3 regions of the Mesorhizobium sp. M8A.F.Ca.ET.165.01.1.1 genome follow, and region 2 is predicted to be linked to each of the others. Evidence: predicted binding sites of a transcription regulator. Region 2 holds the regulator's gene; each other region holds the start of a gene.
What was found. Region 2 encodes PhoB, which activates phosphate uptake and scavenging genes when phosphate is short. Its sites were predicted from a motif close to TGTCATNNANCTGTCAT; they were not measured.
Positions count from the first base shown of each region.

Region 1: phnF (phosphonate metabolism transcriptional regulator PhnF) is a predicted target of PhoB. The motif match lies at 1,340-1,356, and genes of this name have one in related genera.
Region 3: EN808_RS32970 (esterase-like activity of phytase family protein) is a predicted target of PhoB. The motif match lies at 3,422-3,438, and genes of this name have one in related genera.

Region 1 covers NZ_SRTH01000001.1:227,307-237,067, forward strand. The annotation lists gene EN808_RS01150 (carbon-phosphorus lyase complex subunit PhnI) at 1-185, opposite strand, end outside; gene phnH (phosphonate C-P lyase system protein PhnH) at 188-799, opposite strand; gene phnG (phosphonate C-P lyase system protein PhnG) at 799-1,260, opposite strand; gene phnF (phosphonate metabolism transcriptional regulator PhnF) at 1,371-2,120, shown strand; gene EN808_RS01170 (zinc-binding alcohol dehydrogenase family protein) at 2,129-3,145, opposite strand; gene EN808_RS01175 (ABC transporter permease) at 3,223-4,191, opposite strand; gene EN808_RS01180 (sugar ABC transporter ATP-binding protein) at 4,188-5,741, opposite strand; gene EN808_RS01185 (ABC transporter substrate-binding protein) at 5,901-6,896, opposite strand; gene EN808_RS01190 (aldo/keto reductase) at 7,234-8,232, opposite strand; gene EN808_RS01195 (altronate dehydratase family protein) at 8,296-9,761, opposite strand, start outside.
Region 2 covers NZ_SRTH01000012.1:167,004-176,764, forward strand. The annotation lists gene EN808_RS26455 (PAS domain-containing protein) at 1-2,384, shown strand, start outside; gene pstS (phosphate ABC transporter substrate-binding protein PstS) at 2,916-3,971, shown strand; gene pstC (phosphate ABC transporter permease subunit PstC) at 4,038-5,021, shown strand; gene pstA (phosphate ABC transporter permease PstA) at 5,025-5,876, shown strand; gene pstB (phosphate ABC transporter ATP-binding protein PstB) at 5,873-6,676, shown strand; gene phoU (phosphate signaling complex protein PhoU) at 6,702-7,409, shown strand; gene phoB (phosphate regulon transcriptional regulator PhoB) at 7,428-8,117, shown strand; gene EN808_RS26490 (ROK family protein) at 8,383-9,627, opposite strand.
Region 3 covers NZ_SRTH01000024.1:47,877-57,637, reverse strand. The annotation lists gene EN808_RS32980 (trimethylamine methyltransferase family protein) at 1-846, opposite strand, end outside; gene EN808_RS32975 (FAD-dependent oxidoreductase) at 860-3,271, opposite strand; gene EN808_RS32970 (esterase-like activity of phytase family protein) at 3,551-5,020, shown strand; gene EN808_RS32960 (MATE family efflux transporter) at 5,341-6,801, shown strand; gene EN808_RS32955 (MFS transporter) at 6,832-8,040, opposite strand; gene EN808_RS32950 (SH3 domain-containing protein) at 8,252-8,659, opposite strand; gene EN808_RS32945 (TMEM175 family protein) at 8,900-9,475, shown strand; gene EN808_RS32940 (hypothetical protein) at 9,533-9,761, opposite strand, start outside.

The DNA.
Region 1 (9,761 bases), on a different contig from region 2:
AGTGCGGCGAGTTCACGGTCATAGAGCGAGCCTTCGCTCATCACCCGGTCGACACCCAGCGCCAGCTGCTCGACGATCTGGTCGAGGCGGAGCGCGGGCACCGAGCGGTCACCGCGCCGGCGGTCGGCAAGCAGGCCGTGGGCGTTGGCAATGGCGGCTTCGCCACCTTTTACCGCGACATACATCTTCAAGCCTCCATCGTCTTGATGCGCGTCGTGCGCGGCAGGCAGGCTACGCCTTGCGATGTGGCGAGGACGATGTCGACGCCGCGCGGAAAGCGCTTGTTGTTTTGCTTCCACTGCTCGACGAAATGGCGCGGCATTTGTGCCGGCGCGATCGTGGCGCTGGTTTCGATGCCGGGGCCTTCGAGCAACAGCGGGGTTCCTGAAGTGAGATCGCCGACCTGCAGGATCAGCGTTGTCGATCGATCGGGATAGTCCTGCGTGCCTTGTGAGAAACCGTCGAGCGCCATCATCTCGGCCGGTGTGGCAACAAACGCGAAATGCGCGTCGGCCGGGGTGTTGGCAAGCGGCGCACCGGTGTGGAAACCAAGCCAGGAGCCGATCGCCGCGGAGGCGTGCAGGGCCGGGTCGAGCCAGAGCGGCGTGTCGTTGTCGCAGAGCGCCAGTGCAATGGCGCCTGATGTTGCCGAAAGCGGCGCCGGCGGGCGGGCCAGGCCCGGCAAGGGCTGGACGCTGCCCGGCCGCGCCATGGCGTCCATGACTGCCCGAAACACGGTCTGTGCGTTGAAGACCGGATCGGCGAAACCGCCCTCGATCGATTGTGCCGCGATATCCATCAATCTTCTCCGCGAACCATGGTGAAGAAATCCACTTTCGTCGCCGCCGTCTCGGCACGGCGTTTTTCGTGGGCAACGGTCAGAGCCGAGCGTAAGGGCGCAATGAGCCTGGTCTCGACCTCGGCGCGGCGGGCAGGGTCCTGCCAGAGCGCGTCGGCGATGGCCGCCAGCTTCGCCTTCTGCTTGTCGCGGCCAAGCGCGTAGCAATGACCGACCTGTCCGGACGGCAGCCGGACCGTGGCGCGGGTAACGGTCGCTTCGCCGACATTGAAGGGCGCGCCGCCGCCGCCGATGCGGCCACGCAGCGTGACCAGGCCGGTCTCGGGACCGCGCAGCAGCTCGGCTTGCGAAGGCAGGCCGGCCTCGTTCCAGAGCCGGACGATGTCGTCGCCGCTGGATTGCGCCAGCGTCGCCATGGCGGCTTTGCGCTCGGCCTGGTCGCGGGCTTCCTGTCCTCGCATCGGCAGCTTTCCTCTTCGCCAGATTTGTCTATTGATATAGACAACTATACAAATTATACATATTCCCTAACGCGAGTCCATGACGGGTGCGTGACAGGCGGGGGCAAAACATGATCGGGCAGCAAGCGGCCGACAGCATCGAGCGGCGCAGCGGTGTTTCACTATGGCGCCAGATCGCCGACAGGATCCTGCAAGCGATTGCCATTGGCGATTTCGCCGAAAATGCCGCGCTGCCGCCCGAAGTCGCGCTGGCCGAGCGCTACGGCGTCAACCGTCACACAGTACGCAGCGCCATATCGGCCCTCGTGCAGGAGGGCGTGCTGCGGGCCGAGCAAGGGCGCGGCACGTTCGTCTTGTCGCGCAAGCGGCTGTCCTATCCGATCGGCGCGCGTACGCGTTTCTCGGCGGGCCTGCAGGGACAGACGTCGGAACGACACATCGTGCTGCTCTCTTCATCGATCGAGCCGGCCAGCCAGCGTGTCGCCGAGGGTCTTGGCCTTGCCAGGGGCGCTGACGTGATGCGGCTGGAAACACGCGGCGAGGCCGACGGACGGTCCGTGTCGCGTGCTGCCAGCTGGTTCGATGCCAGACGCTTTGCCGGCATCGACGAGGCGATGGCGCAGACCGGTTCGATCACCGCGTCGCTCGCGCGTTTCGGCATCGACGATTATCTCAGGCAATCGACCGTGCTCTCGGCGCGCCATGCCGACGCCGCGGATCTTGCCGATCTCGATCTGCAGCCGGGCGCCATCGTGCTGGTCACGGTGGCGGTCAACGTCACGCCCGACGGCCAGCCGATCCAGTTTTCGGAGTCACGTTTTCCGGCCGAGCGGGTGGAGCTGAAGCTGTCGGCGCTGTAACGCCCCGGCTATCCGATCTCGATCACGGCCTTGATCAGGCCCGACTTTTCATGGACCCAGCGTGCGAGATCCCCTGGCGTATCGGTCAGCGTGGTCCGGTGGGTGACGAGCTTGGCCAGCGGCACGGCGCCATTGCGGATCGAGGCGGCGACATGATCGAAATCGGCGCGCAGCGCATTGCGGCTGCCGACCAGCGTCATCTCGCGCTTGTGGAACTCGGGATCGGAAAAGACGATGTCGTCCTTGACGACGCTGACCAGCACAAGCGTGCCGCCATGCGCGACATGGGCGAAGGCCGATTGCACCGAGGAGGTGTTGCCGGTGGCGTCGAAGACCACGTCGAAGCCTTCGCCACCAGTCGCGTCGCGCACCAGATCGGCAACCGGCGCTTGTGAGCCGTCAAGGACTGAGAAGCCGAGCTCGCTTGACGCGAAGCCCAGCCTTTCGCTGCTCATGTCGAGCAAGCTGACGTCGAGCCTGGCGATGCGGGCGAAGATGGCGGTGCCGAGGCCGATCGGACCGGCGCCGATGACCAGCGTGCGTGCACCGGGCTCGGAACGCGCGCGGCGCACGGCATGGGCGCCGATGGCCAGGAATTCGACGGCGGCGGCGTCGGCGAGCGACAGGCCGTTGGTGGGATAGAGGTTCTGCGTCGGCACCAGGATCTGTTCGCACATGGCGCCATCGCGATGCACGCCGAGCACTTCGATGCGCACACAGCAATTGGGCTTGCCGTGGCGGCAGGCGATGCATTTGCCGCAGGAGAGATAGGGGTTGATGATCACCGGTTCGCCGACCGCAAGACCGGCTCCTTCGCCGACTTCGACGACGGTGCCAGACACTTCGTGGCCCATGATGCGGGGGTAGGCGAGGAACGGGTGCTTGCCCTCGAAGATGTGATAGTCGGTGCCGCAGATGCCGACATGGCTGACCGCCACCAGTGCCCAGCCGGGAGGCGGCGAGCCGGGAGCGGGACGGTCTTCCAGAATGAGTTCGCCGGGCGAGCGGCAGACGACGGCTTTCATGGTTCGGTCCAATTTGGGTTTACGAAAACTCCGGCCCGTTTTGATACTGGGCCGGAGTTCGATTTTCGGTTCGTTGACTACTTGCCGCCGCGGCGGCGCAGGCCATCGAAATAGACGATGACGATGATCAGCACGCCGGTGATGACACGCTGCCAGAAGGCGTTGACGTTGAGCAGGTTGGCGCCGTTGTTGATGGTCGCCAGGATGAAGGCGCCGAGCAGTGGCCCGTGCACCGAGCCGACCGCGCCGAACAGTGAGGTGCCGCCGATCACCGACGAGGCGATCGCCTGCAGTTCCCACCCTTCGGCCTGGGTCGGGTTGCCGATGCCGATGCGCGAAGCCAAGAGCACGCCGACGAACGCCGCGCACAGACCCGACAGCGTGTAGGCCATGAAGATGGTGCGCTGGACGTTAACGCCGGACAGGCGCGAGGCCTCGGCGTTCGACCCAACCGAGAACAGATACCGGCCCCAGCGGCTGTGATGCAGGAAGACATAGGCGGGTATGCCGACCAGCAGGACCATCCAGAACAGATTAGGGACGCCGAGGAAGGAGTTGCGCGAGAATTCCTGGAAAGCATCATTGTTGATCGAAATCGAATTGCCGTTGGTCATCAAGAGGCCAATGCCGCGCAGCGACGTCAGGGTCGCCAGCGTGATGATGAAAGGCGGCAGGCCCATCTTGACGATGCCAAAACCATGGAAGAGGCCGATGGCGACGCCGACCAGCAAGGTGAGCAGGATGGCGAGGAAGACCGGGACGCCGGCGTTGATCAACATCGCGGCGATGACGGTTGCGAAGCCAACCACCGCGCCCACGGACAGATCGATGCCGCCGGTGATGATGACGAAGGTCTGGCCGACAGCCAAAATGGCGATCATCGAACCCTGGCGCAGCAGATTCGAGATGTTGTTGGCCGACGCGAAGCTCGATGTGGATAACGACAGGATGACCCACAGCAGCACCAGCAGCGCCAGCAGCGTCAGTCCGAACAGGGCGTTGTAATTGCGCTTCGGTTTTTCGGCAGGGATCGCCTCGGTGCTCATGTCTTTCCTCCCAACTTTTCTTGTTTCTCGGCGAGCGCCTGTGTGAGGATGTCCTCGTGATCGGCGGTGTGGAAGCCGTGCGTGGCCACCAGCTTGCCGCGGCGGAACACGTGCAGCGTGTCGGCCAGTTCATAGACTTCCGGCAAATAGGATGAGATCAGGATGATGCCGGCGCCCTTTGACAAGAGCGCGCTGAACAGGCGGTAGATTTCGGCCTTGGTGCCGACATCGACGCCAACCGTCGGCTCGTCGAAGATGAACAGCTTGGCGCCATGGGCCAGCCATTTGCCGATGACGATCTTCTGCTGATTGCCGCCCGAAAGGCTGGAAGCCAACGCATGGCGCGTCGGGGTCTTGATCCTGAGGCCGGCGATTTGGCGGTCGGCCTCGGCCTTCTCTTTCGCGCTCGAGATCAACAGGTTGCGGGAGATGCGCTTGTAGATCGGCAAATTGAGGTTGAGGCCAACCGGCAGGTTGAGACAAAGGCCCTGGTCGCGGCGGCTTTCCGGCGCCAGCGCCATGCCGAGCTTGATCGCGTCATGCTCGGAGTTGATCTGGACATCCTTGCCTTCCCACAGGACCTGGCCGGCCGACTTCTTGTGCCGGCCGTAGAGCGTGGTGACGAATTCGCTGCGTCCGGCGCCGATCAGGCCGTAGAGCCCGACGATCTCGCCGGCACGGACTGTCATCGACACGTTTTCGAAGCCCTTGCCCGAGAGGTTCCTGGCCTCGACGATCGCGGCACCCGGAGTGAAATGATCCTTGTGGTAGATTTGTTCGATCGAGCGGTTGATCATCAGCTTGACGAGTTCGGCGTCATTGGTCTCGCTGATGTTCCTGGTGCCGACCAGCGTGCCGTCGCGCAGCACCGAAACACGATCGGCGAGCTCGAACACTTCCTCCATGCGATGGCTGATATAGATGATCGTCACGCCCTCCGACTTCAGCCGGCGGATCAAGGTGAAGAGCTGGTCGGCCTCCTTGCGGGTCAGGTAGGCGGTCGGCTCGTCGAAGATCAGGAACTTGGTGCCGCGCACGGTGGCGCGGGCGGCCGCGATCAGCTGCTGCTGGCCGATGGTGAGGTCACCGAGCATGACATGCGCCGGTAGGTCGAAGCCGAGGCCGTTGATGATCCTCTGCGCGTCTTTGACCATGGCGCGCTGTTGCAGGAGGCCGAAGCGGGACTCCTCCTCGCCTAAGAACATGTTGGCGGCGACGGTGAGATGGCGGCACAGCACCACCTCCTGGTGGACGGCGTTAATGCCCAGCGCCATCGCCTCGTGCGGGGTGGCCAAAGCCGCCGGCTTGCCCTCCCAGATGACCTCGCCGGAGGTACGCGGCATGACGCCGGTCAGAAGTTTTATGAGGGTCGATTTGCCGGCGCCGTTCTCGCCGACAATGGCGTGGATCTCGCCCGCTTTGAAGGCAAGGTGCACCGGCTTCAGCGCATGGGTGCCGGGGTAGCGCTTTTCGAGGCCGTTGAGTTCGAGGATCGTCCTGCCCGGCTGCAGCGTAGGTGCCGGGTGCAGTTCCTGCGCCGTCGACGTCATAACAATCCTCCCAGATTGGTCTCAATCGTTGGGTACGCAGCGATGCGTCTTGAACACGCATCTTGAAGGCGGAGCCTAAAGCACGCAGGCGAATTTCCAAATCGTCCGATGGATGTTTCCGGGGCGACGCCGCCCCGGAAACGATTGTCGCGACGCTGCTTATTTGAGCTTCGGGTTGAGCAGCGCGTCGATCTTGGGATCCTTCATATTGGCCTTGGTAACGAGGTTCGCGCCGGTGTCGACATTCGCCTCGACCTTCTCGCCCTTCGACGCGGCGAGTGCGGTCTTGATGCCGTCATAGCCCATCCGGTACGGGTCCTGGACGACGAGGCCGGAGATGACGCCATCATTCAAGAACTTGATCAGCTTCTCGTCGCTGTCGAAGCCGATCAGCCCGACCTTGCCGGCAAGGTTGTTCTCGGCGATCGCCTGGCCGACGCCCTGCGCCATGATCAGATTGGAGGCAAAGATGCCCTTGAGGTCGGGATTAGCGGTGATCAGGTCGGTGGCGATGTTGAGGCCGGTGGTGGCCTGACCGTCGGCGTATTTGTCGGCGATAAGCTCGAGGCCCGGATACTTGGCCTTGATCTGTTCGATGAAGCCTTGCTTGCGCTGCTCGAGCGAACCAGCGCCGGGAAGCGCCGTGATCAGCGCGACCTTGCCTTCGACCTTGCCCCCATTGGCGGCACCGATGGCGGCGGCGAGACCGTCAGCGGCGACGCGGCCGCCCTGCACGTTGTCGGTGGTCAGGAAGGAGGTGAAGGCCTTGGAGTCGGCGCCAGAGTCGATGCCGATGACCTTGACCTTGGAGGCCGCCTCGTCGATCGGCTTGCCGAGCGCCTTGAACTCGGTCGGCGAGATGACGACGGCGGCCGGGTTGCTGGCGACGGCGTTTTCGAGGATCGAGATCTGGCCGTTGACGTCGGTTTCAGCCTGGGCGCCGAGCTCCGGCACATTGACGCCGAGATCCTTGCCGGCCTTGCGGGCGCCGGCCAGAACGATCTGCCAGTAGAAAGAGGTCGTATCCTTGACGATGATCGGAATGGTCACGTCGGCCGCCGAGGCGGGCGCGGAATGCATCGCGCCGGCAAGCATCGACGCTGCTGCCAGGGCCACGAAAGCGCGGCGGTTGAGAAGGCTGGTCACGAATTTCATTAGGTTCCTCCCTAAGTCGCCTGGTGAAGGTTTAGCTCCGTTCGGATAGGCGTGGCCCAAACGGAACTTTATCAATAAAAAACAGTTGCACTGTTTTGATAGTGCATCGATCCAGCCGATGCAAGCGGTGTTTCCAGTCAGTCCTCCAAAGGCCTGACAATGCCTCGCCTACCAGCGCGGCTCCTCCCTTGTCGTAGTCAGGCGCTCCCGTTTCCGTTCCGAGAACGTATGGAATATTAATTCCATATGCCAGTCAATATGGAATGTTCGTTCTTTTCTGGATCGCGACATTGTGAAGTCGGCCCCTGACCCTATGGACATCGCGAAGTACGGGGCCTCAAGCCAGTTCCTGCACCACCGTGTAGGGACGATACTTGGCATATTCCGTCTCCGGCACGTCGATATCGAGCAGTTCGAGGTTGCGCGTCAGGTTCGCCAATTTTGCCGTGCCGGTCAGCACGGTGGCGACGGCTGGCTCGTGCAAGGGAAACTGAAACGCGGCCGCCGGCAGCGGATAACCGCCTTCACCGGCGATCTTCTCCATGGCGTCGACACGGTCGAGCACATCGTGGCTGGCGGGCTGGTAGTCGAAATGGGCGCCTTGCACCGGCCCGGTCGCCAATATGCCCGAGTTGAAAACGCCACCGATCACCAGCGACGTCTGTTGCGCACGGCACAGCGGCAGCAGTTCGGCTTCCGCGCTGCGGTCGAGCAAGGAATAACGGCTGGCGAGCAGGATGCAGTCGAGCGGCGCCCGGCGCATCACGTCAAGGCAGATTGGGACTTCGTTGACGCCGAGCCCATAGGCGGAAATCGTACCGGCCCGCTTCAACTCCTCAAGCGCCTTGAGCCCGCCATCCATCAGCTGGCGGAAATGCAGCTTGGTCTTCTCCACACCATGCGTGTAGACGCCGATGTCGTGCACATACAGGATGTCTATCCTGTTTAGCCCGAGGCGCGCATAGCTGAAGTCTACCGACCGCATGATGCCGTCATAGGAATAGTCGTAATCCAGCGCGAAGGGCAGCGGATCGACATAGGAGTGGTCGGGAACCTGGTCTTCCGGCACCGGGCGGAACAGGCGGCCGACCTTGGTCGAAAGCACGTAGGAATCGCGTGGCTTGTAGCGCAGGAAGTCGCCGAAGCGACGCTCCGACAGGCCGAAGCCGTAGAAGGGCGCGGTGTCGAAATAGCGCAAGCCCGCCTCCCAGGCGCCTTGCAGCGTTTCCATCGCCGCCTCGCGCGAACAGGCGCGGTAGAGGCCGCCGATCGCGGCGCCGCCAAAGCTGATCTCTGTGACCTCCAGCGCTGTCTGGCCGATGCGGCGTCTTTCCATGCACAACCTCCCCGTTCCCGGCCGTTGTCCAGCCCGGCAAGTTTATCAGATATTGCTTGAATTTCAGAGTGTCGCGCCGAGATGCCAGGGCACGAACTCGTTGTCGCCATAGCCGAAATCCTCGCTCTTGGTCTTGCGGCCCGAAGCCGTCTCGACGATGAGTTCGAAGATCTCGCGGCCCATGCCGGCGATGGTCTTTTCGCCGGAGGCGATGACGCCGCAATTGACGTCCATGTCCTCTTCCATCTGGTGATACATGGTCGAGTTGGTGGCGACCTTGATCGAGGGTGTCGGCCGGCAGCCGAAGCAGGAGCCGCGGCCGGTGGTAAAGACGATGACATTGGCGCCGCCCGCGACCTGTCCCGTGGCCGAGACCGGGTCGTACCCGGGCGTGTCCATGAACACCAGCCCGTTGCCGGTGACCTTCTCGGCGTAGCCGAACACGCCGTTGAGCGGCGTCTGGCCGCCCTTGGCGACGGCACCGAGCGACTTTTCCAGGATGGTGGTGAGGCCGCCGCGCTTGTTGCCGGGCGAGGGGTTGTTGTCGATCGAGGCGCCATGCTTGGCGACGTGATCTTCCCACCATTTCACATAGCCATCGAGCTTCTTGGCGACCTCGGGCGTCGCCGCACGATAGGCGAGCAGATGCTCGGCGCCATAAATCTCCGTCGTCTCGGAGAGGATGCCGATGCCGCCGACGCCAGCGAGAATGTCGACCGCCGCGCCCAGCGCCGGATTGGCCGTGATGCCAGACATGCCGTCGGAGCCGCCGCATTGCAGGCCGACGACGATCTCGCTGACCGGAATCGGCTCGCGCTTCAACTGGCCGACTTCCTCTGATATCTCGGCCAGCACGCCCATCGCCTTTTCCACCGATTTGCGCGACCCGCCGGCATCCTGGATGTTGAAGTGGCGCTTGCCGGCGGCGGCACCCTTCTGGCCGTAGAGGGTGAGCTGGTTGACCTCGCAGCCGAGGCCGACCATCAGCACGCCGCCGAAATTCGGATGGCGGGCATAGCCGGCCAAGGTCCGGTGCAGCACCATCATGCCGTCGCCGGTACCGCTCATGCCACAACCCTGGCCATGGACGATCGGCACGAAGCCATCGATGCCGGGATATTTCGGCAGCAAGGTCCTGTTGGCCGTGTCGGCGATCGAATGGCAGACGGTGGCCGAACAATTGACGCTGGCGATGATGCCGATGAAGTTGCGCGTGCCGGCGCGGCCATCGGCTCGGCGATAGCCCATGAAAGTGCGGGCGCGGTCAGCTTCGGTTGCGTGCTCGGCTTCGCTCGGCGGCACCACCGGCAGCCGGCCGGCCTCGAAAACCAGATTGTGCGAATGGACGTGCTCGCCCGGCGCGATGTCCTGTGTGGCGCGGCCGATCGCCTGGGCGTATTTGACCACGGCTTCACCCGCGGCGATCGGCTTGATCGCCACCTTGTGGCCAGGCTCGATGACGGCGGCAGCGAGCGCGCCGCCCGGCAGCGTGGTGCCGATCTCGATACGGCCATTGGCAACGGCGACAT
Region 2 (9,761 bases):
AGGACCTGAGCATCGAATTCGTCAACAAGGCGTGGTGCGCGCTAACCGGTCTCACCAAGGACGATGTCATCGGCCGGACCGACCGCCAGCTGTTCAGCGGCGAGGAAGCGGAGGGCTTCAGCCACGACGACACCGATGTCGTGACGAACGGCAATGTGCGCGAGGTCGAGGAGCCCGTTACCCATCGTGACGGCACGGTGCGGCAGTTGATGACGCGCAAGAGCCGCCTTGTGGCCACCGACGGATCGGTGCATGTCGTGGGCTCCAGCACCGATATCACCGACGTCAAGGCACGCGAGCAAGCCCTGGAAGAGAGCATGCGCGAGAACGAGGTGTTCCGCAGCCTTATCGACAACGTACCGGTGTCGATCTACGCCAAGCGCTCCGACCTCCGGCAATTCTATGTCAACAAGGGCTGGTGCGACCTCACCGGCTTCAGCAAGCAGGAGGCGATCGGCAAGACCGACGTCGAGATATTCGGGCCGGATGGCGAGGCCTTCGTGGCCAGCGATCTCGCCGTGCTGCGTACCGGCGAGACCCAGGAGATCGAGGAGACGGTTCGCCTTCCCGACGGCAGCGTCAGGCATCAGTTCGCCCGCAAGGGCGCAATGATCGCCTCCGACGGTTCGCTCTACCTGATCGGTTCCACTACCGACATTACGGAGCTCAAGCAACGCGAAGCGGAGCTCAGCGAGGCACGCCAGCGCGCCGTGCTCGCCGACCGCGCCAAGTCGGAATTCCTCGCCAATATGAGCCACGAAATCCGCACGCCGATGAATGGCGTGCTGGGCATGGCTGAACTCCTGGCCAAATCCAATCTCGATCTGAAGCAGAAGACGTTCACCGACATCATCGTCAAATCGGGCAACGCGCTCCTGACCATCATCAACGACATCCTGGATTTCTCCAAGATCGATGCCGGCCAGCTGGTGCTCGATCCGGCGCCCTTCAATCTCGCCGAGGCGATCGAGGACGTGGCGACGCTGGTGTCGACGCGGGCCAAGGAAAAGGACCTCGAGCTCATCGTGCGTATCGAGCCGCGGCTCGAAAGGCTGTTCATCGGCGATGTCGGCCGCATCCGGCAAATCGTCACCAACCTGCTCGGCAACGCGGTGAAGTTCACCGATGAAGGCCATGTGCTGGTCGACGTGACCGGAGAACGGGTTCCGACGGGAACCAGGCTGACGATCTCGGTCACCGACACCGGCATCGGCATCCCCGAGGAAAAGCTGAAACTGGTGTTCGAGAAATTCAGCCAGGTCGACACGTCGTCGACGAGGCGCCACGAAGGCACCGGCCTTGGCCTTGCCATCACCTCGCGGCTGGTCGACCTGATGGGCGGCGACATCGGCGTCGAGAGCGCCGAGGGCAAGGGATCGACCTTCTGGTTCACGGTGACGCTGCCCGGGGCCGGGCAGCAGAACGGGCAGCGCATCACGCCGGTGGACGTGACCGGCGCACGCGTGCTGATCGTCGACGACAATGCCGTCAACCGCGCCATCCTGACCGAGCAGATGACCTCCTGGACGTTCGATTCCTGCGCTGCCGAAAGCGGCGCCGAAGGCCTCAAGGTGCTGATCGCCGCGGCAGCTTATGGCGTGGCGGTCGACTGCGTGGTGCTCGACTACCAGATGCCCGAGATGACCGGCGCCGAAATGGCGCGCATCGTGCGCAATACCGAGGGCCTCGCGGACACGCCGATCATCATGCTGACCTCGGTCGACCAGTCGCTTGCCAACACCAGCTACCGCGATCTTGGCATCGACGCGCAATTGATCAAGCCGGCACGCTCCTCGGCGCTCCTGGAGACGCTGGTCGCGACCATCCAGCGCCATCGCCACACCACCAGCGGCCACGCCGTTCAGCCGCCAGCGGGCGAGGTGCTCGAGGTTGCCCTGCGGTCGTCTCTGGCGGTAGCCGAGCAGCGCGCGCAGCTGCAGCCGCCACCGGTTCGTCCCAGGCCGCCTGCCACGGTCGGCGGGCACAGGCTGGATATCCTCGTGGCCGAGGACAATGAGGTGAACCAGATGGTCTTCACCCAGATCCTCGGCGAGACCGGATATGGTTTCGAGATCGTCGGCAATGGCCGCAAGGCGCTCGACGCTTTCCGCACGCTCAACCCGTGCATGATCCTGATGGATGTCTCGATGCCGGAGATGAGCGGTCTCGAAGCGACGGCCGCGATCCGCCTGCTGGAGCAGGAAACCGGCACGCATGTGCCGATCGTCGGCGTCACCGCGCATGCGCTCAAGGGCGACCGCGAACGCTGCCTGGAGGCGGGCATGGACGACTATCTGCCCAAGCCGATCAGCCCCAGGGCCCTGCTCGAGAAGGTCGAGCGCTGGGTTGGCGCCGGCCGTCAGGTCCACCGCAACGCGGGATAGCACCCCCGTCGCCCGGATTTCAGGATCCGGCGAGGCAAATCAAGGGAATCAGCAGGGGATTTGCCGCTACCCCTGCGTGCAGTGACTATGGTGCGATCGCGCCATATCAAAGGCTGCCTCCAGCCGGAACAATAGCAAAATCGAATTCCGCTCTTCTCGGTTACGGGCGGGAGCAGCGACCGCCTGCAAGAAACAGCGTCACCTACCCCAACGGACCTGTTTTTGGCGATGGCCCGGCCATGACACGCTCTGGCTGCGAGCAACGCGCTCCCGTCCGGATTTTATTCACGTGGGAAAGCTCGGTCGAATCCTGGGTGATTCCAGCCGCCGGACGGCTCAAGCCCCTGATTCCGGCGGTAAACCCGGACCGGGCCGCGAGCGCCGGGCATCAGCGCCTTTCCCGGTGCGGGCGACGCGTTACCGGGCTGACACGAAACTGTCATGCGACTGTTATAATCGAAGGCTATTGGCCTCAGCGGGCGCCGGAGGAAATGGCGCCGAGAGACCATCTTCCGAACAGGAGCAGGCCACATGAGACATTTCATCCGCTCGGCGGCCGTTGCGATTGCAATGGCTGCGGCGTCCACCCTCACCCTTTCCGCAGCAATGGCAGCTGACCTTTCCGGCGCCGGCTCGACCTTCATCTATCCGGTGTTCGCCAAATGGGCCGACACCTACAAGAAGGACACCGGCATCGGCCTCAACTATCAGTCGATCGGCTCGGGCGGCGGCATCAAGCAGGTCATCGCCAAGACCGTGACCTTCGGCGCCACCGACAAGCCGATGTCCGACGCCGATCTGGAAAAGAACGGCCTCGTGCAGTTCCCGATGGTGATGGGCGGCATCGTGCCGATCGTCAACCTCACGGGCATCAAGCCGGGCGAACTCGTCCTCGACGGCAAGACGCTGGCCCAGATCTATCTCGGCGCCATCACCACCTGGGATGACGCCGCGATCAGGGCGCTGAACCCCTCGCTCACCCTGCCGTCGACCGCGATCGCCGTCGTGCATCGTTCGGACGGCTCGGGCACCACCTTCAACTTCACCGACTACCTCGTGAAGCTCTCGCCCGACTGGAAGGACAAGGTTGGTTCGGACACGGCTGTCGAATGGCCGACCGGCGTCGGCGCCAAGGGCAGCGAAGGCGTTGCCAACACCGTCAAGCAGACCGACGGCGGCATCGGCTACGTCGAATATGCCTATGCCAAGCAGAACAAGCTGTCCTACTCCAAGATGCTGAATGCAGCCGGCAAGGTCGTCGAGCCGTCGCTCGAGTCCTTCGGCGCCGCCGCTTCGAATGCCGACTTCAAGACTGCCAAGAACTTCAACGTCATCATCACCAACGAGCCCGGCGACGCCACCTGGCCGATCGCCGCCTCGACCTGGGTGCTGATCCACAAGGCTCCGGACGATGCCGCCGCCACCGGCGAAGCGCTGAAGTTCTTTGCCTGGGCCTACAAGGACGGCAAGGAAACCGCCAAGGCGCTCGACTACGTGTCGATCCCCGACAGCGTCGTCGACCTGATCAAGGCTTCGTGGAAGGCCGACATCCAGGCCGGCGGCAAGCCGGTCTACGCTGGCGAGTAACATCACCCGAAGGAGCGCCGCTTTACGCGGCGCTCCTTTTTCTCAACACAAAGAGCCGAGCTTGACATGAGTGCTGTCCAGGAAGCCTTGCCAGCCATCAAGGGCTCGCGCGATGCCATCGTCAGACGTTTCGCGCTGACGGACACGATCTTCCATGCGGCGACCCGTGCCGCCGCGATCCTGGTTCTGGTCCTGCTTGGCGGCGTCGCCATCTCGTTGTTTGCCGGTTCCTGGCAAGCGCTCTCAACCTTCGGCTTCTCCTTTCTGACCACGGAAAGCTGGAACCCGGTGACCGAGAAATTCGGTGCGCTGGCGCCCATCTACGGCACCATCATCACATCCGCCATCGCCATCCTGATTGCCGTGCCGCTCGGCATTGGCATCGCGATCTTTCTCACCGAACTTTGCCCGCGCGCATTGCGGCGCCCGATTGGTATGGCGGTCGAACTGCTCGCCGGCATCCCCTCGATCATCTACGGGATCTGGGGCCTGTTCGTGCTGGCACCGTTCCTGCAGACGACGGTGCAACCCTTTATCATCTGGCTGTTCCATGGTGTTCCCGGGCTCAACAATCTGTTTGCCGGCCCGCCCTATGGTATCGGCCTGCTCACCTCGGCGATGATCCTCGCCATCATGATCCTGCCTTTCATCACCTCGATCACCAAGGACGTGTTCGACACGGTGCCGTCGGTGCTGAAAGAGTCGGCCTACGGCATCGGTTGCACGACCTGGGAAGTGACGCGGCGCGTGGTCATTCCCTATACCCGGATCGGTATCATGGGCGGCGTCATGCTCGCCCTTGGCCGTGCGCTCGGCGAAACGATGGCCGTCACTTTCGTCATCGGCAACGCGCACCGCATCTCGACTTCGCTGTTCGCGCCCGCCACGACGATCTCGGCGACCATCGCCAACGAATTCACCGAAGCCGTTGGCGATCTCTACACCTCCTCGCTGGTGGCGCTCGGCCTGATCCTGTTCGTCATCACCTTCCTCATCCTTGCCATCGCACGCTACATGCTGATGCGCATCGACGCCCATACGGGAGCCTGACCGATGTCCACAGCCGCATCGCTTCACCAAAGCCGCAAGCGCAGGAATGGCGTGATGATGACGCTGTGCGTCGTCGCCGCCGGCATTGGCCTCGCCTGGCTGGCGCTTATCCTCGGCGCGCTGCTCTACAAGGGCCTGTCCGGCGTCTCGCTGGCCGTGTTCACCGAAATGACGCCTCCGCCCGGCGACGCCGGCGGCCTGCTCAATGCCATCTACGGCAGCGTGGTGATGACGATCATCGCCGTGATCGTCGGCACGCCGATCGGCGTGCTCGCCGGTACCTACATGGCCGAATACGGCCGCTTCTCCAAGCTCACCACCATCGTGCGCTTCATCAACGATATCCTGTTGTCGGCGCCATCGATCATCATCGGCCTGTTCGTCTACGAGCTGATGGTGCGGCCGATGGGACATTTCTCCGCCATTGCCGGCGCCGTTGCGCTGGCCATCCTGGTCATTCCGGTCGTGGTGCGCACCACCGAGGACATGCTCAACCTGGTGCCGAACGCGCTGCGTGAAGCCGGCACCGCGATCGGCGCGCCGCGCTGGGTGGTCATCAAATCTGTCGCTTACCGCGCCGCGCTCTCCGGCATCGTCACCGGCATATTGCTCGCCATCGCCCGCATCTCCGGCGAGACGGCGCCGCTGCTCTTCACCGCGCTCAACAACCAGTTCTGGTCGAGCAATCTCAACGCGCCGATGGCCAGCCTGCCTGTCACCATCTTCCAGTTCGCTCTCAGCCCCTATGAGGAATGGCAGCAACTGGCATGGACCGGCGCACTCATAATCACCCTGACGGTTCTCGGCCTGAGCATTTTCGCCCGCAGCCTTACCGGACGCAGAGAGGACAGATGAAACCGATGTTGTCCACCGAGTTGAACACGCCCGAAGTGGCCGTGGATAAGGCCAAGATCGAGGTCAAGAACCTCAACTTCTACTACGGCCAGTCGAAGGCGTTGAAGGATATCAGCCTGTCGCTGCCCGAGCGCAGCGTCACCGCCTTCATCGGCCCGTCGGGCTGCGGGAAGTCGACGCTGCTGCGCGTCTTCAACCGCATCTACGAGCTCTACCCGAAGCAGAGCGCCGACGGCCAGGTGCTGCTCGACGGCCAGAACATCCTCGACCGCTCGCAGGATCTCAATCTCCTGCGCACCAAGATCGGCATGGTGTTCCAGAAGCCGACGCCGTTCCCGATGTCGATCTACGAGAACATCGCTTTCGGCGTCCGTCTCTACGAGAAGATCAGCAAGTCCGAGATGGACGGCCGTGTCGAACAGGCGCTGAAGCGCGCGGCATTGTGGACCGAGGTCAAGGACAAGCTCAACGCCAGCGGCCTCAGCCTGTCGGGCGGCCAGCAGCAGCGTCTTTGCATCGCCCGCACCGTGGCGGTGAAGCCGGAAGTCATCCTGCTCGACGAACCAGCCTCGGCGCTCGATCCGCTGTCGACCGCCAAGATCGAGGAACTGATCGACGAGCTGCAGGCCGACTATACGATCGTCATCGTCACCCACAACATGCAGCAGGCGGCGCGCGTGTCGCGCCAGACGGCGTTCATGTATCTGGGCGAACTGGTCGAATTCGACAAGACCGAGAAGATCTTCACGTCGCCTCGCGAGAAGCGCACGCAGGACTACATCACCGGCCGCTTCGGCTGATATCACGCATACGAGGACCAGGATCATGGCCGAACACACAGTCGCAGCCTTCGATGAGGATCTCGGACAGATCAGCAGGCTGATCAGCGACATGGGCGATCTCGCCGGCACGATGGTCGGCGGCGCCACCAAGGCTCTGCTGAATTCCGACAACGCGCTGGCACAGCGCGTCGTCTCCGACGACGCCATCATGGATGCGCGCCAGCGCGAACTCGACGACCGCGCCATCACCCTGATCGCCAAGCGCCAGCCGATGGCCGACGATCTGCGTCATGTCGTCGGCTCGATCCGCATGGCGGGCGACCTCGAGCGCATCGGCGACCTTGCCAAGAACATCGCCAAGCGTGTCGGTTCCGTCGGTCTCACCGCGACGCCGCGCGACCTGTCGCACTCGATCGACTCCATGGCGCAGCTGGTGCTGATCCAGGTGCAGGGCGTGGTCGAGGAATATGCGGCCGGCGATGCCGCCGCCCTCGCCAAGCTCAGGAATGACGACGAACGCATCGACGTCAAATACACCTCGGTGTTCCGCGAACTGCTGACCTACATGATGGAGGATCCGCGCAACATCACGGCTTGCACGCATCTCTTGTTCTGCGCCAAGAATCTCGAGCGCATCGGCGACCATGTGACCAACATCGCCGAGAATGCGTATTATGTGCTGACCGGAACGCAACTGCCCGCCAATCGTCCGAAGCAGGACGAGACGGCGATGTCGGCGCCGGCGGCTTGACGATAGGATGATCTGCCAATGATCGCGCCACGCATCATGGTGGTGGAGGACGAGGAGCCGCTCGGCGTGCTCCTCCGCTACAATCTGGAATCGGAAGGCTACCAGGTCGAGGTGGTGACGCGCGGCGACGAAGCCGAGATCCGCCTCCAGGAGAATGTGCCCGACCTCCTGGTGCTCGACTGGATGGTGCCGGCTGTTTCCGGCATCGAACTCTGTCGGCGCCTGCGAATGCGGCCCGAGACCGAGAGGTTGCCGATCATCATGCTCACGGCGCGCGGTGAGGAGAGCGACCGCGTGCGTGGCCTTTCGACCGGCGCCGACGACTATCTGGTCAAGCCGTTCTCGACGCCGGAATTCATGGCCCGGGTCAAGGCGCTGCTGCGTCGCGCCAAGCCGGAAGTGCTGTCCAGCGTGCTCAAGGTCGGCGACATCGTGCTCGACCGTGAATCGCACCGGGTCTATCGCAAGAAGAGCGAAATCCGGCTCGGACCGACCGAGTTCCGGCTGCTCGAATTCATGATGCGCCATCCCGGCCGGGTGTTCTCGCGCAGCCAGTTGCTCGACAATGTCTGGGGCGAGACGATCTATATCGACGAGCGCACGGTGGACGTGCATGTCGGTCGCCTGCGCAAGGCGGTCAACAATGGCCGCATGCCCGACGTCATCCGCACCATCCGCGGCGCGGGCTACGCGATCAGGGAAGACTAGGTCGAGGGCGGCTACGCCCCTGACTTCGTCATCCACGAGCGGAGCAAGGAGCGAAGCGACGCGGCGCAGACCCGAGGATCCATGCCGGGACCTCGACGCGTCGCCGCAGTGCAGAATTCTGCGCCGTTGCACTCTACGATCGAGGTCACGGCATGGATCCCAGGGTCTCCGCGACGCCGCTTCGCGGCTGCTCCGCCCAGGGATGACGACCTTGAGGGCGCTCGGCCAACCTCCAGCATTGGTGGTGATTCACCGGAGCGTTCGCTCAGGCCACGCTCTTCCCAGCACTGCCTCTCGCCTGCACGCCCGGCGCGAAAATCTCCTGGTCGACGAAGGTCAAGGCGCGCATGGCGCAGCCTTCGCGAATCAGCGGCAGTTCGTTCGGCTCGGTGTCGAAGGAAATCGATTCCGAATGCTGGCCGCCGGCGGTCTGGGCGATGGCCTCGCGCAAGGCCGGCTCGATCAGATCGAAGGCGGCGGCACTGACACCGACCATGGCGACCGGCGCCGGGTCGATCAGCGCGAACAGGCTGCCCAGCCCATAGCCCAGCGCCTCGCCCGCCTTGCGATAGGCTTCGCGCTCCGGTCCGTCTTTCTCCCTTGCCGTCGCGGCGAGTGTCCGCATCTGCGCGTCGCTGACATCGGCGACCGGTTCGGCGTCCTCGCCAAGCTGCCTGGCATTACGCCAGATGGCATAGTTGCCGGCATAGGCCTCGACGCAGCCGCGCCGCCCGCAACGGCAGAGCGCGCCGCCCGGGCGATGGATCATGTGGCCGAATTCGCCGCCCGATGAATGGGTGCCGGTGAACAGTTCGCCCTTGAGCACCAGGCCCATGCCGATGCCGTGCGAGAGCAGGATGGCGATGAAGTCGTCGCGGTAGCGTTGAGGGTCGCGCCAGCGCAACGCCACCGCCATCATGTTGCAGTCGTTCTCCATGGTGGCGGGGATGCCGAATTCGGCTTCGAGTATGTCGGCGAAGGCAATGTCCGTCTGCGGCGTGATCGGCGACCACAGCATGGCACGCGCCTCGGTGTCGGTGATGCCCTGGATCGCCAGCGCGATGCGGGCAACACTGCGGACATCGAGATCGGGGTCCTCGATGCGGCGGCGCACTATTGCCGTGCATTCGCCGATCAGAGCCTCGCGCGACATGGTCAGCGTGTCCAGCCGGCGCTGTTCCTCGGCGACCACCTGGCCGGCATAATCGATGACGGCGACGGATAGGAAATTCAGCGACAGCACCACGGTCATCACAGCCGCGGCCTCGGGGTTGAGGCCGAGGCCAACCTGCGGCCGGCCGCGTTTGAGTGAGCCGGCCTCGTTCGGCTTGCCTTCGGTCAGGATACCTTCGCCGATCAGGTCGGCGGATATCGCCGATATGGTCGAGTGGCTGAGGCCAGTGGTGGCGGCGATCTCGGTGCGCGAGGGCTGACCATCCCGGCGCACGGCTGCAATCACCATTGCGCGGTTGCGCCGGCGCAGATCGTCGTGGCGGATTCCCACCGACATGCTTTCCCTCCCGGTTGCCGCGGTTCTTGATCCCCCTCGAATACCTCCGGCAACAGGGTCAAACACTGGCAGAAGCGGCCGGTGCTGTCATTTATTTATTGCGAGGCTCGAAAAAAAATTTCCGGCACCTCAAA
Region 3 (9,761 bases), on a different contig from region 2:
CAGGGCGCCGGCCACCGTGATCGGCGCCATCGCCCCGGCCAGGCAGAACGGCGTGATGATCAGCACCTGCCCCGCCTTGGCGAAATCGATGATGCCTTGCGCCATGGGAATGTCGAGCTGGCGCGGCGAGTTTGTGTTGATGACGGTGTAGCAATGCGCGCCGGAGCGGAACTCGTCTTCGGACAGCCCGCGGGCCAGCCTGATCATCTCGAAACTGTCATCGACCTGCGGCGTGCCGCGCGCGAACACGAATGGGAACTTGTCCGACAAGGTCAGTTGCGCCCGGTTGACGGCATAGTGGCGAAAACGATTGTCGATGTCCTGCGGCTCGATGCACGGCCCCAGCATGTGCAAGACATCGAAATGCTGCACCAGCTTGATGAGTTCTTCGAAGGCGACCAGCGTTCCGGGCCGCCGGCCGCGGTCGAGATCGGTGACGTTGGGCGCGCCGGAGCCCGCCAGGAATGTCATGGAACCCAGTTCGAGCGACAAATCGCGAGCACGCGCGCCTGCATTGGCGTGGATCGATCGCGGCGCCGAGGCCAAGGCTGCCATCACCATGTCGCGGCCGATGCGCACCATGTCGGTGTCCAGATCGACCAGCGCGCCGGCGCGGGCGAGCACTTCGCGCGCCTGCGGCAGCAGCACCTTGATGCCGAGCTCTTCCAGCACCCGCAGCGCCGTGTCGTGGATCGACGCCACCTGGTCGTCGGAAAAGATCGGCTGCGGCAGGAACGGGTTCTTCAGCGACCGGTAATTGGGCTTGCGGCTGGATTCGCTGCCCGCCTCGCCGGTGCGTCCGCGCCGGCGTTCGCGCCTGCTGTCTCGTGCCGCCTCATCGATCATCGGAAGTTCCTCCTCATTGCCGCATCGCCTTGCCCTGGGGATCATAGGGCGAGGCAGAGATGACGCGCGCAGGCCGTTCGACGCCGACAATGTGTACCGAAAGCGCCGTCCCCTCCCCGGCGAAATCGTCGTCCACCAACGCCAGCGCGACGCTCTTGCCGATCGTGTAGCCGAATCCGCCCGAGGTGACGAAGCCGACGCGCCGGCCGCCATGCCAGACCGGCTCGAAGCCGCTGGCATCGGCATCGACGGCGTCGATCTCCAGCGTCACGATCCGCTGCGCGGCGCCGGCGTCTCGTTCCTTCAGCGCCGCGTCGCGGCCGACGAAATCGCCCTTGTCGAAGGCGATGAAACGATCGAGCCCGGTCTGGCCGGGCGTGTAGCCCTGCGTGAATTCGCGCGACCAGATGCCGAAGCTCTTCTCCAGCCTGAGCGCATTGAGCGCGTAATAGCCGATCTCGGCCAGGCCGAGGTCCTCGCCGGCGGCAAGCAGCGTTTCGCGCAATGTGGCGTGCATGGTCATGGGGCAGCTGATCTCGAAGCCGAGTTCGCCGGCGATGGAGAGACGGGCAACCCGCGTGTGCACCATGCCGACATCGAACGCGCCGCAGGCCATGAACGGCAGCGCCTTGCCCGACACGTCCTGATGCGTCGTTCGTTCCAGGATCTTGCGCGCATTCGGTCCGGTCAGCAGGAAGCCGCTCATGGCATCCGAAATGTCGGTGACCGTGACGCCCTCTCGCGCCTGTCTCTCGAACCAGCGCAGGTGGAACTCCCGGAGATAATAGGAGCCCGTCAGCCAATAGTCGCCGCCGCCCCAGTTGATGACGGTCAGATCGCCCTTCAACCGCCCGTCCGGCCCGAGCATGGGCGCCAGCCGCGCCTGGCCGGCTTTCGGCAGCCGGCAGGCGAGCAGCCGGTCGAGCCACGCCTCGGCGCCCGGCCCTGAAATCGCGTAGCGCGAATAGGCCGAGATATCGATGAGGCCGGCGGCACGGCGCACCTGCAGCGCTTCGTCGCCGACGATGTCGAAGGCGTTGGAGCGCTTGAGCGTCGTGTTCTCGCAAAAACCCATCGGCGCGAAATAGGCCGGGATTTCCAGCCCCCAGGAGGCCGTCCATTCGCAGCCGGCAGCAGCCATGCCGTCATAGGCGCCCGGGCGCTTCAAAGGCCGGCCCGCCGGCAATCGCTCATTGGGAAAGGTCATGACGAAGCGGCGTGAATAGAACTGGCGTGTCGTCTGCCTGAGATATTCGCGGTTGGCGGCGAAGGCGCCGTAGCGGGCGATGTCCATGCCGAAGATGTCGGCCTGCGGCTCGCCGTAAATCATCCACTCGGCCAGCGACTTGCCGACGCCGCCGCCCTGGCTGAAGCCGGCCATGACGCCGCAGGCGACCCAGTAATTTTTCAAGCCGCGCACCGGACCGACGATCGGATTGCCGTCGGGGGTGAAGGTGAAGGCGCCGTTGACCCATTTGCGGATGCCGGCCGTCGCCAGGCAGGGAAAGCGTTCATGCGTCTTGGCGAGTTCCGGGCTGATGCGGTCGATGTCTTCCGGGATCAGCTCGATGCCATAGTCCCACGGCGCGCCGTCCATGTTCCAGTGCTTCGGGTTCTGCTCGTAAACACCGAGCAGCACGCCCTTGCGCTCCTGGCGCAGGTAGGAGAAGCCGTCGAGATCGACGGCGAGGCCGATTTCGCTGTCCAGCGCCGCGATCTCGGGAATGTCCTCGGTGACGAAATAATGGTGCTCCATCGGTGTCACCGGCAGGTCGACGCCAGCCATGCGGCCGAGCTGCTTGGCCCATAACCCGCCGGCGTTGACGACATGCTCGGCAACGATGGTGCCCTGCTCGGTGACGACATCCCACTGGCCGTCGGCGCGCGCCTTCAGCTCGACCACGCGGTTGCGCAGGATGACATCGGCGCCACGCTTCTTGGCGGCGCCGGCATAGGCGTGCGTCGTGCCGTATGGATCGAGATGGCCTTCGTTGGAGTCATGAAGGCCGCCGAGCACGCCGGTGACGTCGACGATCGGGCAGATCGCCTTGATCTCGTCGGGCGTAACCAGCCGGGCCGTCTCGATGCCGACCGACTGGAACACCGCCCAGGCCGATTTCAGCCACTCCCAGCGCGCCGGATCACTGGCGATGTTGACGCCGCCGGTCATGTGCAGCCCGATATCCCAGCCGGATTCGGCCTCGATCTCGCGGTAGAGGTTGATGGTGTAGTCCTGCAGCGCAGCGACATTGGGATCGGCGTTGAGCGCATGGAAACCGGCCGCCGCGTGCCAGGTCGAGCCGGCGGTCAGTTCGGCGCGCTCGATCAGCGCCACATCGCTCCAGCCGAACCGCGTCAGGTGGTAGAGCACCGAGGCGCCCACCACGCCACCCCCAATGACAACTGCGCGGTAGTGCGACTTCAAGACTTCCTCCCGGTCTGTCAGAGCCAGCACTCTATATGCACTGTACATAAGTGTCTAGTACGTTGAATGCGGCAGATGGGCCATCAGCAATCTCATGCCGTCCAGCGTTTCATCGGCACTTGGAGACCGCTGCTGGTCGGCATGGCGCGCTGTCACGCAAGCATCATGTTGACGCCTTAGATCGCTTTCGGGGAGGCGCGCGCGGCATCATCGATGCGGCACCTCTTTCCGTTTGTCCTTCGGCCGCTCCGGCATGCTTCGTCACAAAGAGGATTGTCCATGAAACATCTGTCCCGAACCGCCTCGCTCGGCGTCGCCCTGGCCTTTTTCACCGCTCTCACCCCGGCGCTTGCCGACGGCGTGGCCTACATCAACAAGGGCCTGGTCGGCGTCGGTCGCATCCCGGCCGACCAGCGCGGCAAGTTCGGCGAGACCTTCGGCTCGGGCTCCGGCATGGCGATCGACACATCCGGCTGGACACATGATGCGGGCACCTACAAGGGATCGCTCTGGCTCCTGCCCGACCGTGGCTACAATGTCGCCGGCACCACCGACTACCGGCCGCGCCTCAACACCATCGGCATCGAGTTCACGCCTCTCGCGCCGGGCGCTGCTCCCGCCGCCGGCCAGGAGCAGACGGGCGTCAAGGCGACGCTTGCCGAAACCATGCTTCTCACCGACGACAAGGGCGCCGATGCCACCGGCCTCGATCCGCTGTCGGATGTGCGCCCGGCCGCCGGCGACATGCCGATGCTGCCCGTCGCCACCAACGGCAAGCTCGCCCTCGACACTGAGGCTATCGTGCGGCTGCCCGACGGTTCGATGTTCATCTCCGACGAGTACGGCCCCAACATCTACAGGTTCTCCGCGCAAGGCCGCCTGATGTCGGCGACCCAGCCGCCGGCGGCCCTCGTGCCGATGCGCAAGGGCGCGCCGAACTTCTCCTCCGACAATCCCGGCCCTGGCGCCGCCGATCCTGATCCGAAGGATCCCGAAACCGGGCGCCAGAACAACCAGGGCCTCGAAGGCATGGCGATGACGCCGGACGGCAAGTTCCTGATCGCCGTGCTGCAGTCGGCTCCGAGGCAGGATGGCGGCGATTCGCCCTCGACACGGCAGAATACCCGGGCGCTGGTCTATGATGCCTCCGACCTCGCCCATCTGAAGCTCGCGCATGAATATGTCGTGCCGCTGCCGGTGTTCAAGGATGCCAAGGGCAAGACCAAGGTCGCCGCGCAAAGCGAGATCGTGGCGCTTTCGGACACGTCCTTCCTGATGCTGGCGCGCGACAGCGGCAACGGCCAGGGCCTGAAGAAGGGTGACGCGTCACTCTACCGCCAGATCAACATCGTCGACCTGTCCGGCGCGACCGACATCGCCGGCGGGCCTTTCGATGCCGCCGACAAGCCGGTCGCGCCCAAGGGCGTGCTCGACCCGTCGGTGACGCCGGCCAAGCTAACACCGTTCATCGACATCAACGACGCCGCTGAGCTTGGCCGCTTCGGCCTGCACAATGGTGGGGCGAAGGACCACAATGAGCTCTCGGAAAAGTGGGAAGCGATGTCGGTCGCCAGCGTCCTCGATCCGAAGCTGCCCGACGACTATTTCCTGTTCGTCGGCAACGACAATGACTTCCTCGCCCAGGACGGCTTCCAGGTCGGCGCCCCCTACAAGGCCGATGACGGCGCCGATGTCGACACCATGTTCCTGGTCTATCGGGTGACGCTGCCGGGTCTCGGCAAGAAGTAACGATCACCGCACAAGCGGGCGCGCCTGGCGCGTCCGCCTGAGCAGGTCGTGAAGGCAGTTACTTCAAGAACGCGGCGTCCTTCGGCACGCCCGCATCGATCGGCTTGGCCGTCCTGCTCGACACGGCCATGATCTTGCCGGCGGCCGACAGGTTGGGCCGCACGAAGACCTGGGCGGGCTCCGTTGACCCGGCTGTCGAGGTCGATGATGTCCCATCATGGCGCGAGCGCCTTGGACCGTCCGCCTACATCGACCTGTCAGGTTGAATCTGCGATCATCGCGCACCGGACTAGAGATAGGCCTTAGTTATGGACGAAAAAATGCCCGCGCGTCGGCGCACCGGCGACCTGACCAGCGGCCCGATCCCGCGCACGCTGCTGCTGTTCGCCCTGCCGGTGCTCGGCTCCAATGTGCTGCAATCGCTGAACGGCTCGGTCAATGCCGTCTGGGTGGGCCGATTCCTCGGCGAATCGGCGCTGACCGCGACCTCCAACGCCAACCTCGTTCTGTTCCTGATCCTCGGCACGGTGTTCGGCATCGGCATGGCGGCCACCATCCTGGTGGCGCAGTCGGTCGGCGCTCGCGACCTGCCCGAGGCGCGCCGCATCGTCGGCACCAGCGCCACTTTCTTTTTCCTCGTTTCGGTGGTGTTCGCGGTCTTCGGCTGGATCTGGGTCGATGCCATCCTGGGCGCGCTTGGCACGCCGGCCGACGCCTTGCCGCTGGCGCGCTCCTACCTGCGCATCATCTTCGTCGCCGTGCCGATGATGAACCTTCTGTCCTTCGTCATGACCGTGCTGCGCGGTGCCGGAGATTCCCGCACGCCCTTCATCTTCATGGCGCTGGCGGTGGTGCTCGACATCGTGCTCAATCCCCTGCTCATCCGCGGCATCGGCCCGTTTCCCGAACTCGGCATCGCGGGTTCCGCCACCTCGACGCTGATCGGCCAGACCGTGAGCGTCATCGCCATCCTCGTCGTGCTCTATGCGCGCAAGCATCCGTTGCGGCTGGCCGGCGCCAATCTCGCTCTGCTGCGCCCGGATCCGGCATTGCTGCGCATCGTCGTCTTCAAGGGCGTGCCGATGGGCTTGCAGATGATCGTCATCTCGGCGGCGGCGCTGACGGTGATGGGCATCGTCAACTCCTATGGTTCGCAGGTCGCCGCCGCCTACGGCATCGCCGCGCAGCTCTGGACCTACATCCAGATGCCGGCACTCGCCATCGGCGCCGCGGTCTCTTCCATGGCGGCGCAGAATGTCGGCGCGGGCCGCTGGGACCGGATCGGCCGCGTTGCCGCCTCCGGTGTCGGCTTCAACCTCGTCCTGACCGGCGCCCTCGTCGCGCTGCTATGGGTCTTCGACCGCTCGATCCTGGGCCTGTTCCTGAGCAGTGACAGCGCCGCCATCGATATCGCCGCCCACATCAACACCGTCGCGTCCTGGTCGTTCATCCTGTTCGGCATCACCATCGTGCTGTTCGCCACGGTGCGCGCCACGGGGGCCGTGATGCCGCCGCTGATCATCCTGGTGATCTCGGTGCTCATCGTGCGCACCGGATTCGCCTATTACATGCGCGGCGTGATCGGCGAGGAAGCACTGTGGTGGAGTTTCCCGGCCGGTTCGATCGCCTCGCTGGTCCTGGCCGCGGCCTACTACCGCTTCGGCGGCTGGCGCAGCTTGCACATGATCGAGAACAGGCCGGCTGCCGGCGAACCGCCCGACACCGGCCTTGGCATGCCGCGCCAGCGCGCGAACATGACGCCTGAAACGCCGCACGGGTGAAGCACGGCTGCCGGCCAGTTGACGGCTGTCTCAGCGTTTTTGTCTGAGCCCGAAGGCAAGCGCCACCAGCGCGAAGACGATGATCATGACCGCGAAGGCCAGGCTCGCCGCGACAGGGCTGGCATAGGTCGACACGACGCCGATGCCGATGACAGGCAGGGCGTTGCCGACAAAGCAGCAGACGAAGAAGCTGGACACCACTTCGGCACGGCGATCCTGCGGCGCGATCTCGTTCACCACCTGCAGGCCACCTCGGTAGCCAAGTGCGGCCACGACACCGCAGCAGGCCGTCGCCACGATCATCAGTGCCATCGAGGCCAGCATCTGCGCCGCCACCACCAGCAGCACGCTTGGGATCATCAAGGCCAGGGCGGCCAGCATGGCCTTGCTGCTCTGCACACGCATCAGCGCCACGATGCTGGCCGCCGCGACGATCGCCAGTTCAAAGAACAGAGCGCCGGCAACGGCATGGTTTGCCTCGTGCAGCTGCTGCGCCAGGATGCTCGGCGCCAACGCGGCATAGAAGCCGACCAACGCCATCGCGCCGAAACCGGTCACCGCCGGCGCGACGAAGCGCGTGCGTATCTTCTCAGGCACGGAGAGGTGCGGCCGCATCGAAATCCGCCCCAGGCCACCCGGCTTCGCCACGGTCTCACGAGTGCGCCAGACCAGGACCGCCACCACCGCGAGTGCCATGAGATAGACGATGAAGACCAGGCGCAGCGGCCAGGGCTCGTATTGAGCCAACAGTCCCGATATCAGCGACCCGAAACCGAGACCGAGGAAGTTGGTGCTGGTGGTGATGATGCTGGCACGTGATTTGTCGGCGGCCGGCAGAAGCTCGGCAATCCAGGCGGTCCCGGTCCCCGCGCCGATGCCGATACCAAGCCCGCTCAGGATGCGTGCCACGTCGAGCGACACGACATTTCCGGCGAACAGGAAGATAAGCGCGCTGACAATGGCCACGATCATCGCCGCCAGCGCTGCTGGCCGGCGTCCGACCACGTCCGACACGCCACCGAACACCAGCAAGGCGCCGAGATTGCCGACGACATAGACCGCGTAGATCAGCGTCAGAGTGATCTGCGAAAAGCCGAATTGCTGCTTGTAGATGATATAGAGCGGCGTCAGCACCGTGCTGCCGGCAAACAGCACCGCGATCATCGCCGCGACAGCCCGGATCGCGAGGACGTCGCCGCTGGCCTCGTTCTGGGTCTGCGCCAAATCGCGAAAGGCCATGGCCAACCTCGTCACCAGTTTCAGGGATCGCGACGTTAACGCGCCCTTACGACAGGCGTTCCGGTGAACGGCCACGCTCCTGACACCACGGTGGGCCTTGCCCCACCAGGCCCATTGCCAAAAACGCTGATCGGGGCCAGCGGCCCCGATCGGTCACGGCATCCCTTCGTGCCGTATTGGATGCAAGCGGTCTATTTGCAGGAAACCGGGCCTACTTGCAGGGAAAGCCGGGCGCAATCTTGCATTTGCCGGGACGCGGCTTGTGCGGCGGGCGGTGGTGCGGAGGACGGTGATGAGGCCGATGGTGCCAGTGCGGCGGCCGATGCGGCGGGCGCACGATGATGACCGGCGGATGCACGACATGGGTCCGCGAGAGATAGCCGGAACTGGCCCAGCCGCTGACACCGCCGCCATGGATCCTGCACCAGCCAGGCTGGCAGCCGGTCACGTCGACCCTGAAGCCGGCCGGCAGCGTCCCGACCTTGGCGTATCCCGCGCCAGGCCCGGTGCGCACGTTGAGGCTGGTCGTGGTATGGGCGCCGTAGGCGAAGGCGGCGGCGGACGTCCCCAAGACGGCGGCCAGAATGGTCGCTATCGCAAGCAGAAATCGAAGTTTCATCAGTCCCTCCATTCGGTCGCCGGCCGTTCGACTGCTTCGGCCGGGACTGCATCGCAAGGGGAGAGGCAGCGCCAAGAAAAGTCAACAAGTGGCCAACGCCAACCACCACGATCACCGGTCCGGGCGTATGGTTTCCCCTGATATAGTTGAGGATTTTTTCGTGCGCCGTTTATCGGCGCGCCAACATCCGCTAACGATTTACTATCTTTCGGCAATTCGTCGCGGACCGAGGCAGTGATCATGGGCAAAGGCAGGGTCGAGGCATTCACCGACGGTGTGGTGGCGATCATCATCACCATCATGGTGCTGGACCTGAAGGTACCGGAGGGCGAGGATTTTTCGGCCCTGCTGCCGCAGTGGCCGATCTTCCTGTGCTACGTGCTCTCCTTCATCAATGTCGGCATCTACTGGAACAATCTGCACAACATGTTCCACACCGTGCAGCGTGTCGACGGCCACGTGCTGTGGGCGAACCTGCATCTGCTGTTCTGGTTATCCCTAATGCCGGTGACGACCGCCTTCATGGGCGAGAACCATTTCGCCACGGTGCCGGTCGCGGTCTACGGTTTCGACCTTGTAATGTGTGCGACCGCCTACAGCATGCTGGTGATTGCACTGCATCGGCTGCATGGGCCGGATACCGGATTCGCCAAGGCCATCGGTCGCGACCGCAAGGGAAGGATTTCGCTTGCCGTCTACGTAGCGGCCGTTGGGCTGACCTTCCTCGACCGGTGGATCGGCGTGGCGCTCTATGTTGCCGTCGCCCTGGTTTGGCTGGTGCCGGACACCCGCTTTGCACGGGTATTGGAAAAATAGCTTCTTTGTCCGGCGCAATTCCTGAGGGAAAACCACCTCACACTTTCCTGGACTTGCTTAACCGCGCATCGCTTTCAGCTTCTCCGCCACGGAAGCGGCAAGGTCGGCGTAGCGCTCTTCCAGCCGCTCCGCCGCCTTGATGATCGAGAAATCATGGCCGAACTTCTCCAGCGCCATGCGCAGTTTCTCGACGAACTCGGCTTGCTTTTCCAGTGCGGAGAACAAGGTTTTCACCTGAGCTTCGCTGATATCAGGGTTGGCCAACATCTGTGGCACCTCGCGTCCC